Methylobacillus flagellatus KT: one gene and its partner. The protein of the gene in region 2 interacts with the protein of the main gene of each other region in a pairwise test. Links are inferred from orthologs where the notes say so. Each region holds a gene or a part of one and is shown on either strand. Other genes may lie near its edges. The genes, in order: gyrA and gyrB.

The links.
Region 1: the proteins of gyrB (region 2) and gyrA interact in binary tests that used the Escherichia coli proteins (3 or more experiments, as listed by UniProt). The link is inferred for Methylobacillus flagellatus KT from one-to-one orthologs.

Annotation. Positions count from the first base shown.
Region 1 is NC_007947.1:1,803,640-1,809,919, reverse strand. The notes cover bases 1,827-4,971. They hold gyrA (DNA gyrase subunit A), read left to right. Parts: upstream 1,827-2,192; coding sequence 2,193-4,751; downstream 4,752-4,971. Other genes in these bases: serC (3-phosphoserine/phosphohydroxythreonine transaminase), read left to right, coding at 4,768-4,971; MFLA_RS08650 (peroxiredoxin), read right to left, coding at 1,827-1,951. In the rest of the region: MFLA_RS08660 (O-succinylhomoserine sulfhydrylase), read left to right, coding at 1-720; MFLA_RS08655 (hypothetical protein), read left to right, coding at 792-1,082; more of MFLA_RS08650, read right to left, coding at 1,349-1,826; more of serC, read left to right, coding at 4,972-5,850; pheA (prephenate dehydratase), read left to right, coding at 5,863-6,280. UniProt on the Escherichia coli protein: A type II topoisomerase that negatively supercoils closed circular double-stranded (ds) DNA in an ATP-dependent manner to maintain chromosomes in an underwound state.
Region 2 is NC_007947.1:1,166-7,363, forward strand. What follows is about bases 1,312-4,374. They hold gyrB (DNA topoisomerase (ATP-hydrolyzing) subunit B), read left to right. Parts: upstream 1,312-1,676; coding sequence 1,677-4,073; downstream 4,074-4,374. Other genes in these bases: dnaN (DNA polymerase III subunit beta), read left to right, coding at 1,312-1,626; MFLA_RS00020 (hypothetical protein), read right to left, coding at 4,174-4,374. Also shown: chromosomal replication initiator protein DnaA, read left to right, coding at 1-293; more of dnaN, read left to right, coding at 523-1,311; more of MFLA_RS00020, read right to left, coding at 4,375-4,530; MFLA_RS00025 (SulP family inorganic anion transporter), read left to right, coding at 4,775-6,198. UniProt on the Escherichia coli protein: DNA gyrase negatively supercoils closed circular double-stranded DNA in an ATP-dependent manner to maintain chromosomes in an underwound state.

The DNA of each region.
Region 1 (6,280 bases), 1.8 Mb from region 2 along the record:
GAGACACCTTCCAATCCGCTCACCGAAATCTGCGATATTGCAGTAGTGGCCGAGATTGCGCACCAGGCCGGAGCGTTGCTTGCAGTGGATAACTGCTTTTGCACACCTGCATTACAGAAGCCGCTGGCGCTCGGGGCAGATATCGTGGTGCATTCTGCCACCAAGTATATCGACGGACAGGGTCGTTGCCTGGGCGGTGCGGTATTGGGCCGCAAAGATGTGCTGGAACCGGTGTACGGCTTTCTACGCACGGCTGGCCCCACCATGAGTGCATTCAACGCCTGGGTGTTCCTCAAGGGGTTAGAGACGTTGCATTTGCGCATGGAGGCGCATGCGCGCAATGCTTTGGCATTGGCTCAATGGCTGGAGCAGCAGCCGCGTGTCGAACGCGTGTATTACCCGGGTCTGCCGTCCCACCCACAATATGCGCTGGCGCAGAAGCAACAGAAGAGCGGCGGCGCCATCGTGTCATTCGACGTCAAAGGTGGCCAGCCTGCGGCCTGGCATTTGATCGATGCCACCAGAATGCTTTCCATTACCGCGAACCTTGGTGATGCGAAAAGCACGATTACGCATCCGGCAACGACAACCCATAGCCGTGTCAGTGCGGAAGCCCGGGCAGCGGCGGGAATCGGGGATGGGTTGGTGCGCATTGCTGTTGGACTGGAACACATCGATGACATCAAGGCCGACCTTGCCTGGCTTGGTCATCAGGATTAAAACAAGGGCACTATTGTCGCGTAATCCTGTCATAATGAATATCGTATGGACTTGATGATAAGGAGAAAAATATGAGTTTGAAAGATGAATACGTTGCAAAATTGAAAGCACAGCTCGATGAGTGGAGTGCAGATATTGACGTGCTGGAAGCCAAGGTGCGCAAGGCCGATGTAGAGTTGCGCGCCAAATACGAAGAGCAAATTGCCGCGTTGAAGGAAAAACGCGAAGAGGCCAAGGTAAAGCTGAGTGAAATCCAGGCATCGGCAGGGGAAGCCTGGAAAGAACTCAAGAAAGGCAGTGACGAGGCTTGGGAAGCTATCAAGAATGCCATTGCCGAGGCACGCAAGAAGTTCAACGAGTAAAAGCATGATCCTGCACGTACTGGGCAAGTGCACGAGTCGACCGAAAGGATAGCACCAGCAATGGTGTATTGTGGCCCGGGACGACTAGGGTGTCTGGCCCTGATGGAGGAGTGACCATGCAGGTAATGCGTGGTCGGCCAGATGCTCATTGCATTGCCACTCACAGGCATCAGGCGCACTAATAAGCATTATGCCTGGTGCTGGAAGCAATAAAAAAACGGGACTTCATGTCCCGTTTTTTATTGCTAGCGCATTAGCTTGACGACTTAGAGGGAAGCCGCATTTTCTGCCAGATACTTGGCAACGCCTTCAGGGGAAGCGCTCATGCCAGCCTTGCCTTTTTTCCATCCTGCTGGGCAGACTTCACCATGGGCTTCAAAAAACTGCAGCGCGTCGACCATGCGCAGCATTTCGTCAATGTCGCGGCCCAGAGGCAGGTCATTGACGACCTGATGCACAATAATCCCTTCCTTGTTGATCAGGAAGGAACCGCGGTAGGCGACACCGCCATCGGACTCCACATCATAAGCCTTGGCGATCTCGTGACGGATGTCTGCTACCAAGGGATAGCCGACCTTGCCGATACCGCCCTTGTCGACCGGGGTGTTCTTCCATGCCAGATGGGTGAAATGCGAGTCGATGGAAACGCCGATTACCTCAATGCCACGCGCCTTGAACTCTTCCAGGCGATGGTCGAAGGCAATCAGTTCGGAAGGGCAGACAAAGGTGAAATCAAGTGGGTAAAAGAAGATGACGGCGGGCTTGCCCTTGATATGCTCGTAAAGGTTGAAGTCCTCTTTGATCGAATTGTCACCCAGTACTGCAGCAGCAGTGAAGTCAGGTGCTGGCTTGCCAACTAAAACGGCCATGTACTTTCTCCTTTTATCGTTAAGTTTAGTTTCAGAAACCCATTAGCCTAAAGCAACTTCGGGTAAATTCCTATGCAATTCTTGCAATTGCCGAGGTTGATGTCAATCTTGGCTCATGCCTGCCGACGGCGTCAATGCGGCAATCTTTTGCCAGCTCAAGCACTAAATCCCGGCATGCTTTGCTGGGCTTATCGTGCTAGAATCCATGGCTTTAAGCCATCTTAAAGCCGATAGCAAAATAATGGATCAGTTCGCCAAAGAAACCCTCCCTATCAGCCTCGAAGACGAGATGCGTCGCTCCTATCTCGATTACGCCATGAGCGTCATCGTAGGGCGTGCACTGCCGGATGTGCGAGACGGCCTTAAGCCTGTGCACCGTCGAGTCCTCTTTGCAATGCATGAGCTCAACAATGACTGGAACAGGCCATACAAGAAATCCGCCCGTATTGTCGGCGATGTCATTGGTAAATATCACCCTCATGGCGATACTGCGGTGTACGACACCATTGTGCGTATGGCGCAGGATTTCTCCCTACGCTACATGCTGGTGGATGGTCAGGGCAACTTTGGTTCTGTGGACGGTGATAATGCCGCTGCGATGCGGTACACCGAAATCCGCATGGCGCGCATCGCGCATGAGTTGCTGGCGGATATCGACAAGGAAACTGTGGATTTCGGTCCTAACTACGATGGTTCCGAGCATGAGCCGCTGATCATGCCTGCGCGCATTCCGAACCTGCTTATCAACGGCAGTTCCGGTATTGCAGTGGGCATGGCAACCAATATTCCGCCTCATAACCTCAATGAAGTCATTGCGGCCTGCCTGGCGCTGCTCAAGAATCCGGAAACAACCGTGGATGAGCTGATCGAGATCATCCCTGCCCCTGATTTCCCGACTGCAGGCATCATTTACGGCACGGTTGGCGTGAGAGAGGGCTACCGCACAGGTCGAGGACGCGTCGTTATGCGCGGCCGCACGCATGTCGAAGACCTGGAAAAGGGCAACCGTCAGGCGTTGATCGTGGACGAGCTGCCATACCAGGTTAACAAGAAGACATTTGTCGAGAAAATAGCCGAACTCGTCAACGAGAAGAAAATCGAAGGCATTTCTGACTTGCGCGACGAGTCCGACAAGTCGGGTATGCGGGTCGTCATTGAGCTCAAGCGCGGCGAAGTCCCCGAGGTGGTGCTCAACAACCTCTACAAGCAGACCCAGCTGCAAGACACCTTCGGCATGAATATGGTGGCCTTGCTGGATGGCCAGCCGCGCCTGCTCAACCTCAAGCAGATGCTGGAAGCGTTCTTGCGCCACCGCCGCGAAGTGGTAACGCGCCGTACCGTTTACGAATTACGCAAGGCGCGCGAGCGCGGCCATGTGCTCGAAGGCTTGGCTGTTGCATTGGCGAATGTCGACGAAATGATTGCGTTGATTAAGGCTGCACCGACACCGCCGGAAGCCAAGCGCGAGCTGATGGCGCGCACCTGGAAGTCGCCTGTGGTGGAGGAAATGCTCAAGCGTGCTGCCATGGAAGCGTCGCGGCCGGAGGGGTTGGCCGTCAATTTCGGGTTGACTCCGGATGGCTACAAGCTTTCTGATGTGCAGGCTCAGGAAATCCTGCAAATGCGCCTGCAGCGCCTGACCGGCCTGGAGCAGGACAAGATCGTCAATGAGTACAAGGAGATCATGGATGTCATTGCCGACCTGCTTGATATCCTCGCCCGGTCGGAACGCGTGACGCAAATCATTGTGGAGGAACTGACCGCCATCCTCAACCAGTTTGGCGACAAGCGCCGCAGTGAAATCGTGCATAACGCACAAGATTTGTCGCTGGAAGACTTGATTACGCCACAGGATGTTGTGGTGACACTCTCGCATACCGGCTATGTGAAGTCGCAGCCTCTGGAGGAATATCGTGCCCAGCGCCGCGGTGGTCGTGGCAAGCAGGCAGCCGCCACCAAGGAAGATGACTTCATCGACAAGATGTTCGTGGCCAATACGCACGACTACATCCTGTGCTTCTCCAGCCGCGGCCGCGTGTACTGGCTCAAGGTTTACGAAGTGCCGCAAGGCAGCCGCGTTAGCCGCGGCAAGCCTATCGTCAACCTGTTCCCGCTGGAAGACGGCGAGAAGATCAATGCTATCCTGCCTGTCAAGGAGTTCGACGAGAACCACTTTGTCTTCATGGCAACTGCCAAGGGGACGGTAAAGAAGACTGCATTGACCGAATTCTCCAATCCGCGCCGCTCCGGCATCATTGCGTTGAACCTGGATGACGGCGATTACCTCATCGGGGCTGAAGTCACCAATGGCGTGAACGATATTGTCCTTGTATCCAATGGGGGCAAGGCCGTTTGGTTCGATGAAGAGGATGTGCGGCCAATGGGCCGTGCTGCGCGCGGCGTCCGCGGCATGAAGTTACAGGGCAAACAGCAGGTGATTTCCTTGCTGATCGCGGATAACGATAAGCAAACCGTGCTGGTTGCTACTGAAAATGGCTATGGCAAGCGTACCGTCCTGGCCGATTTCCGTCACTCCGGGCGCGGTACGCAGGGCGTGAAAGCGATTGCGACCAGCGAGCGTAATGGCATCGTGGTTGGTGCGCGCCTGGTGGGCGATGATGACGAGATCATGTTGATCACGACTGGCGGCGTGCTGATTCGTACCCGCGTAAAGGAAATCCGCGAGCTTGGCCGTGCTACTCAAGGCGTGACCTTGATCAATCTGGGCGAAGGTGAAAAGCTTTCTGGGTTGGAAAAGGTTGTAGAGACAGATGATGACAACGAAGCTGTCGATGAATAAGGCCAGGTAAGTATCGATGACGCAAATCTATAATTTTTCTGCCGGGCCTGCAGTGCTTCCGAAGGAAGTATTGCAGCAAGCCAGCGAAGAGATGCTGGACTGGCATGGTTCCGGCATGTCCGTGATGGAAATGAGCCATCGTGGCAAGGAGTTCATCACGATTGCACAAGAGGCTGAAGCCGATTTGCGCGAGCTGATGGGGATCCCCGCCAATTACAAGGTGCTGTTCCTGCAGGGTGGTGCGCATGCGCAGTTTTCCATGATTCCCATGAACTTACTGCGCGGCAAGAAAACGGCGGATTATCTGGATACTGGTATCTGGGCGCAGAAAGCAATAGAAGAGGCTTCCCGGTACTGTGAGGTCAACATCGTGGCTTCCGCTGCCCCGCAGCAATACCGGCAGGTGCCGCAGCAATCGCAATGGAAGTTGAATCCCGATGCTGCCTTTCTGCATTACACGTCGAATGAAACGATAGGTGGGCTGGAAATGTTCTGGACACCGCAGGTGGGAGAGGTGCCCCTGGTGGTGGATATGTCCTCGCACATCCTTTCCCGTCCTGTGGATGTGAGCCAGTATGGCCTCATCTATGCTGGCGCGCAGAAGAACATCGGCCCCGCCGGACTGACCATCGTCATCGTTCGTGAGGACCTCATCGGCGAAACCTTGCCTGGCACGCCGACCATGTTCAATTACAAAGTACATGCAGATAATGAGTCGATGTACAACACGCCGCCCACCTACAGTATCTATATTGCCGGCCTCGTCTTCAAGTGGCTCAAAGCCAAAGGCGGCTTGGCGGCCATCGAAAAACTCAATATCGAGAAATCTGAATTACTGTACGACTATCTCGATAGCACCGATTTCTACAACTCGCCGATTGCTCTGGAGAACCGCTCGCGCATGAACATTCCGTTCACGCTCAAGGATAGCACGCTTGATGCCGAGTTTCTCAAGCAGGCACAAGCACGTGGCTTGCTGCAGCTCAAGGGCCATCGATTGCTCGGTGGCATGCGTGCGTCCATTTACAATGCCATGCCTTTGGCGGGAGTGCAGGCATTGGTTGCCTTCATGCAGGATTTCGAGCGCGCTCACGGTTAAGAGAGGGGTCGCATGAGTGATATTCTGAAAGGTTGCCGCGACCAGATCGATGCGATCGACGAGCAATTGCTCGAGCTAATCAATGCCCGGGCTGCCTTGGCAAGGGAGATCGGTGAGCTCAAGGGCGAGGGGCCGATTTATCGTCCCGAGCGCGAAGCCCAGGTATTACGCCGACTATTGGAAAAGAATACCGGTCCGTTGTCTGCAGAGGCAGTGACCGCGATTTTTCGTAGCGTGATGTCCAATTGCCGTGCGTTGGAGCGCGAGCTTTCAGTAGCTTTTCTGGGACCGCAAGGCACATATAGTGAAGAGGCTGCCATCAAGCAGTTCGGTGGCCTGAATAATCCCAAGCCCTGTATGTCGATTGATGAGGTGTTCCGCATGGTCGAATCCGGCAATGCGGATTATGCCGTGGTGCCTGTGGAAAACT
Region 2 (6,198 bases):
GCCGCCAGATCACCATCGAGAACATCCAGAAAACCGTTGCTGATTATTACAAGATCAAGGTCGCCGAGATGTACAGCAAGAAGCGCTCACGCAACTTTGCCCGTCCACGACAGATTGCCATGACACTGGCACGTGAGCTCACCAACCACAGCTTTCCTGAAATCGGCGAAGCCTTTGGCGGTAGGCACCATACCACGGTCATGCACGCTTGCGATGAAATCGAACAATTGCGGCAGAATGATCAAAACGTGGCACGCGATATCGCGGTATTGATCCAAGTCATCCGCGATTAGGAAGGGCATCAGGCCTATGGAAAGGCTGTGGGTAGAAATACAGTTTAAAAGCGTTTTTCAGAAAGCGGTAAAATAAGCCACAATCTATCCACAGCAGCGTATAACAGTTTCAAGATGGTACAGCCTCTCAAAGGTTGTTGATTTTAAATTTAAAAATGGCGTTATCAACAGAAGTTTCCGACATTATTGTTATTACCAATTTATTTTTTATATATTAGGTTTTAAAGATATGAACATCAAAATCAATCGCGATACACTGCTAAAACCTCTTTCATCCGTCAGTAGTATTGTTGAAAGACGTCATACCTTGCCTATACTCTCCAACCTGCTTCTGGAAGCCAAACAAGACAAAATCAAGCTGACAGCCACGGATCTCGAAATGCAGATTTCACTCTCTGTAGACTCAGCCGCAGGGGGTGAGCTTTCGACCACCATCTCCGCCAAGAAACTTCTCGATATTTGCCGTTCATTGCCTGAAAACGCTGAAATCACGATGGCTACCCAGGACAGCCGCATCCAGGTAAAGACCGGGAAAAGCCGTTTCAACCTGCAGACATTGCCTGCCGGTGATTATCCATTGATGACCAAGACGGAGGATGCCAGCAGTACACTCATCAAGATCGGCCAGAAATCCTTGAAACGCCTATTCAAGCAAGTCGAGTTTGCCATGGCGCAGCAAGATATCCGTTACTACCTCAATGGCTTGCTGTTCGAGGTCAACGGCAACCGCCTGAATGTCGTGGGTACCGATGGCCACAGGTTGAGTTTCACTTCCACCGAACTTGCCAGCAGCTATGAAAAACAGGAAATCATTCTGCCTCGCAAGACGGTGATCGAATTGATAAAACTGTTGGACGAAAGCGAAGATGAGGTCACAATAGAGCTTGCCAATGGCCAAGCTAATTTTGCATTTGGAGATATCCACTTGATTTCAAAGGTGATTGATGGGAAATTCCCGGATTACACCCGCGTCATCCCGACAGGACACCAGAACAGTTTTTCCGTGGATCGCACGATGATCCTACTGTCCATGCAGCGTGCTTCCATTCTTTCCAATGAAAAATACCGTGGCATTAGGATGGTGCTCTCAGCCAATAGCCTGAAATTGATCAGCACCAACAGCGAGCAGGAAGAAGCCGAAGAAGAGCTTGAAATCAGCTACGGGGGTAGCAACCTGGACATCGGCTTTAACGTCACCTATATGATCGACGTACTAAACAACTCAGATAGCGAAAGCGTGACCTTCTCCTTTGCAGATGCGAATAGCAGTTGCCTGGTGACTGTTGAAAACGACGATAACTACAAATACGTCGTCATGCCAATGAGAATTTAACTTACTGAATATTAAAATAATTTATTGTTTCACGTGAAACCTACAGGACTATGACCGATTACAATTCCGATAGTATTAAAATCCTCGAAGGCCTAGATGCAGTTCGTAAACGCCCCGGTATGTATATTGGCGATACATCCGATGGCAGCGGTTTACACCATATGGTGTTCGAGGTGCTGGATAACGCAATTGATGAAGCCCTGGCAGGTCACTGTGATGACATCAAGGTCACTATCCATCCTGATAATTCCATCAGTGTTTCCGATAATGGGCGCGGCATTCCAACCGACATCAAGGAAGACGACAAGCACGAACCCAAGCGTTCTGCCGCTGAAATCGTGATGACTGAACTGCATGCCGGGGGCAAGTTTGACCAGAATTCCTACAAGGTTTCCGGTGGTTTGCACGGGGTGGGCGTTTCTGTCGTGAACGCGCTTTCAGACTGGCTGAAATTGCGGATTTTCCGCAATGGCCAGGTCCATCAGATGGAATTCCGCCGAGGGGTGGCTGTTTCTCCACTCACCATTACCGGGACAACGGAACGGCGCGGTACCGAGGTACACTTCCTTGCGTCCACTGAAACATTCACCAATGTGGAATTTCATTTTGAAATTTTGGCAAAACGCATCCGTGAGCTTTCCTTCCTCAACAATGGTGTCAAGATCGAGTTGATCGACCAGCGCAACGGAAAATCGGAAAATTTTGCCCACTCTGGCGGCGTCAGGGGCTTTGTCGAATACATGAACCGCAGCAAGACCGTCCTGCACCCTAAGCCTTTCTATGCATCGGGTGAAAAAGACGGCATCATCGTAGAAGTCTCCATGCAATGGAACGACTCCTACAGTGAAAACGTATTGTGCTTCACCAATAACATTCCCCAGCGTGACGGTGGAACCCATTTGACCGGATTGCGTACGGCCATGACGCGCACGCTCAACAGTTATATCGAGCAGAATGATTTGGCGAAAAAGGCCAAGGTAGATACCAGCGGAGACGATATGCGGGAAGGATTGACTTGCGTATTATCCGTCAAGGTACCCGAGCCGAAATTCTCTTCCCAGACCAAGGACAAGCTCGTATCCAGTGAAGTACAGCCCGTTGTGCAGGAAGTGGTATCTGCGAAACTGGCCGAATTCCTGCTGGAAAACCCGAACGAAGCCAAGATCATCTGCAACAAGATTATCGATGCCGCCCGGGCGCGCGATGCTGCCCGCAAGGCACGTGAAATGACACGCCGCAAAGGTGCCATGGATACCATGGGCCTACCAGGCAAGCTGGCCGACTGCCAGGAAAAAGACCCAGCCCTCAGCGAACTCTACCTCGTCGAGGGAGATTCGGCGGGCGGATCAGCAAAACAGGGTCGGGACCGCAAATTCCAGGCCATTCTCCCATTGAAGGGCAAAATCCTGAATGTGGAAAAAGCACGTTTCGACAAGCTGTTGTCCTCACAGGAAATTGCGACCCTGATTACCGCATTGGGTACTGGGATCGGCAAGGCCGATTTCAATCCCGAAAAGCTGCGATACCACCGCATCATCATCATGACCGATGCCGACGTTGACGGTGCTCACATCCGAACCTTGTTGCTGACCTTCTTCTACCGCCAGATGGGCGAGCTGGTCGAACGCGGCCATGTCTATATTGCCCAGCCTCCCTTGTACAAGGTCAAGCAAGGCCGTGACGAGCGTTATCTCAAGGATGAGCAGGAACTGGACCAGTATCTTCTGCAATCCGCGCTCAAGGGGGCGGAACTGCTCAAGCAGGCCGATGGTGAAACCATCAGCGGCGAAGCACTGGCTGCCATTGCCAAACAAATGGTATTGACTGAAGCCATTATCCGCCGGCTGAGCCCCTTGTACGATGAAAGCATCCTGCGTGCATTGATCAGCCTGGGCAAGCTCGAGTTGGACACTGAAACACAAGCCGAAGCGACAGCAGCAAAGCTACGGGCCTTGCTGGGTCACACAGGCAGTGAAGTGCTGGTGACGCAGAACCAGGAAAACGGTGATTACCGTTTGGAAATCAACAAGTACATCCACGGCAACCTGCAAGCCAGCGTGATCGATAGCGATTTCATCAACAGTGGCGATTACCAGCAAATTCTTGCAACTTCCCTGACATTGCAAGGACTCGTAGGCGAAGGTGCGACTATCAAGCGGGGCGAGAAACAGCAACCGGTCAACAGCTTCAAGGAGGCCCTTGACTGGCTCATGTCCGAAGCCAAGCACGGACTCAATATCCAGCGTTACAAAGGGCTGGGCGAAATGAACCCAGAACAGTTGTGGGAAACTACCATGGATCCCGCCGTACGCCGCTTACTCAGAGTGCAGATCGATGATGCAATTGCCGCTGATGAAATCTTCACTACGTTGATGGGAGATCAGGTGGAGCCGCGCCGCGCCTTTATCGAAGGCAATGCGCTGGGTGTGAGCAATCTTGATGTTTGATTGAAGGCTGCAGAAGCTGCCGGAAAAAACGGCGCTTCTGCACGAGTGCAGTACCAGGTAAAGGTGTTCCCGCCAGTGGAGATGATAGTGGCTTATACCTTCACTTTCCGGAAAGGGAATCCAGCCATTTCAATGGTTTGGGCGAAACAACATAGGTAATGCCGCCAATATCCGACTTGAAAACAAATCCATAGTTGAATACCGCAGCATCCGGAAACCAGAATACCACTGGTTCCTGGCGGTTGATGCCGTCATAGCCATGCGCGAGTGCGGCATCATGGGCATAGTGGTAACTCGCCAGGAATGTTTCTACAGTGGGATGATCTGCCACTAGCCCATTGACTGCTGCTTCCGCCCAGTGACCGCCCAGCAGGTGTGCGGTTTCGCCTACGGTCCTGAGATAAAGCCAGCCATGGTCAATCGGGGCAATTTTGTACACATTCCATTGATCTTTCATAGGGATATTCCTGAGCCGGATAATGGGAAAAGTATCCAATATGTGGCACATTTTTACCACGGTCATTTGGCGGGATTTGCCATTGATGAAATAATGTCGGGCTTGCTTTTCCCATACCAAGCCCGTATTGGACCCATGTGATTTCCTTGATTCAGCCATTATTTAAACGAGATATCCATGGGTTGTATACGCCTGAACCATGCCGGCGCATGACAATGGCTGCTGAGCAGTACCGGAGCATATGATGTCAAATGCAGTACCCAGCGGGTTGAGCCCTGCCCAAATCAAGACCAATGTATTGAGCGGACTGACCGTGGCGCTGGCGATGGTGCCAGAGACGATTGCTTTTGCATTTGTGGCACATGTCTCGCCATTGACCGGCTTGTATGCAGCGGTCATCGTGTCTTTTATCACCTCCGCCTTTGGGGGAAGGCCGGGAATGATTTCAGGGGCTGCAGGCTCATTGGCGGTGGTCATGACGGCCTTGGTCGTACAGCACGGGGTCGAGTACTTGTTTGCGACGGTGGTGCTCATGGGAGTGCTGCAAGTATTGTTCGCAGTGGCGAGAATGGGCAAGTACATCCGTATGGTGCCTTATCCGGTCATGCTAGGGTTTGTGAATGGCCTAGCCATGGTCATTTTCTTTGCCCAGTTCAATCATTTCAAGGTCGCGGCGGATGATGGCAGTCTGCAGTGGATGAGCGGCCCATTGCTTTACACCATGCTAGGGCTGGTTGGGTTGACGATGGCGGTGATTTACCTGCTGCCGCGAGTGACCAGGGTGGTGCCGTCGGCGCTGGTTGCAATTGTGATGGTATCTGCGGCGGTTGCCGTCATGGGCTTGGAAACCAGGACGGTCGGCGATCTCGGGTCGATTGCAGGGGGATTGCCCAGTTTCCATGTCCCGCAGGTGCCGTTCAATCTGGAGACCATGAAGATCATCTTCCCTTATTCCCTGATCCTTGCTGCCATCGGACTGATCGAAACCTTGCTGACGCTCAATCTTATAGACGAGATGACCAATACGCGTGGCCAGCCCAACCGCGAATCCATGGCACAAGGTGCTGCCAATGTGGCAACCGGCTTTTTCAGTGGCATGGGAGGTTGCGCGATGATCGGACAGAGCATGATCAACATGAATGCAGGAGGCTTGCATCGTTTGTCCGGTATTGCCATGTCAGCATTCCTGCTGTCCTTTATTCTCTTTGCCTCGCACTGGATCGAAATGATCCCGCTTGCAGCCCTGATCGGCGTGATTTTTGTCATGGCGATCAAGACCTTTGAATGGGGTAGTTTCAGATTGTTTGGCAAGATTCCTGTGCCGGATATCTTTGTCGGCATCCTGGTAGCTATCATTACGCTGATCAGTGACCTGGCAATTGCTGTACTGGTCGGCGTGATTGTCTCCGCGCTGGTGTTTGCGTGGGAGCACGCCAAGGAGATAGCCGCGACCACCTATATCGACGAAGCGGGTCGCAAGGTCTATAGGCTCAAGGGTAGTGTGTTCTTTGCCTCGATCGCCAACTTCCAGGCCTTGTTTACGCCGCAGGAAGATCCAGTGCAGGTGGTAGTGGACTTCAAACAGGCCAAGGTCGTGGATCACTCGGCGCTGGCTGCGATTGATGCCTTGGCTGAGCGCTATGCGCAGCAGGGCAAGCAGTTATCGCT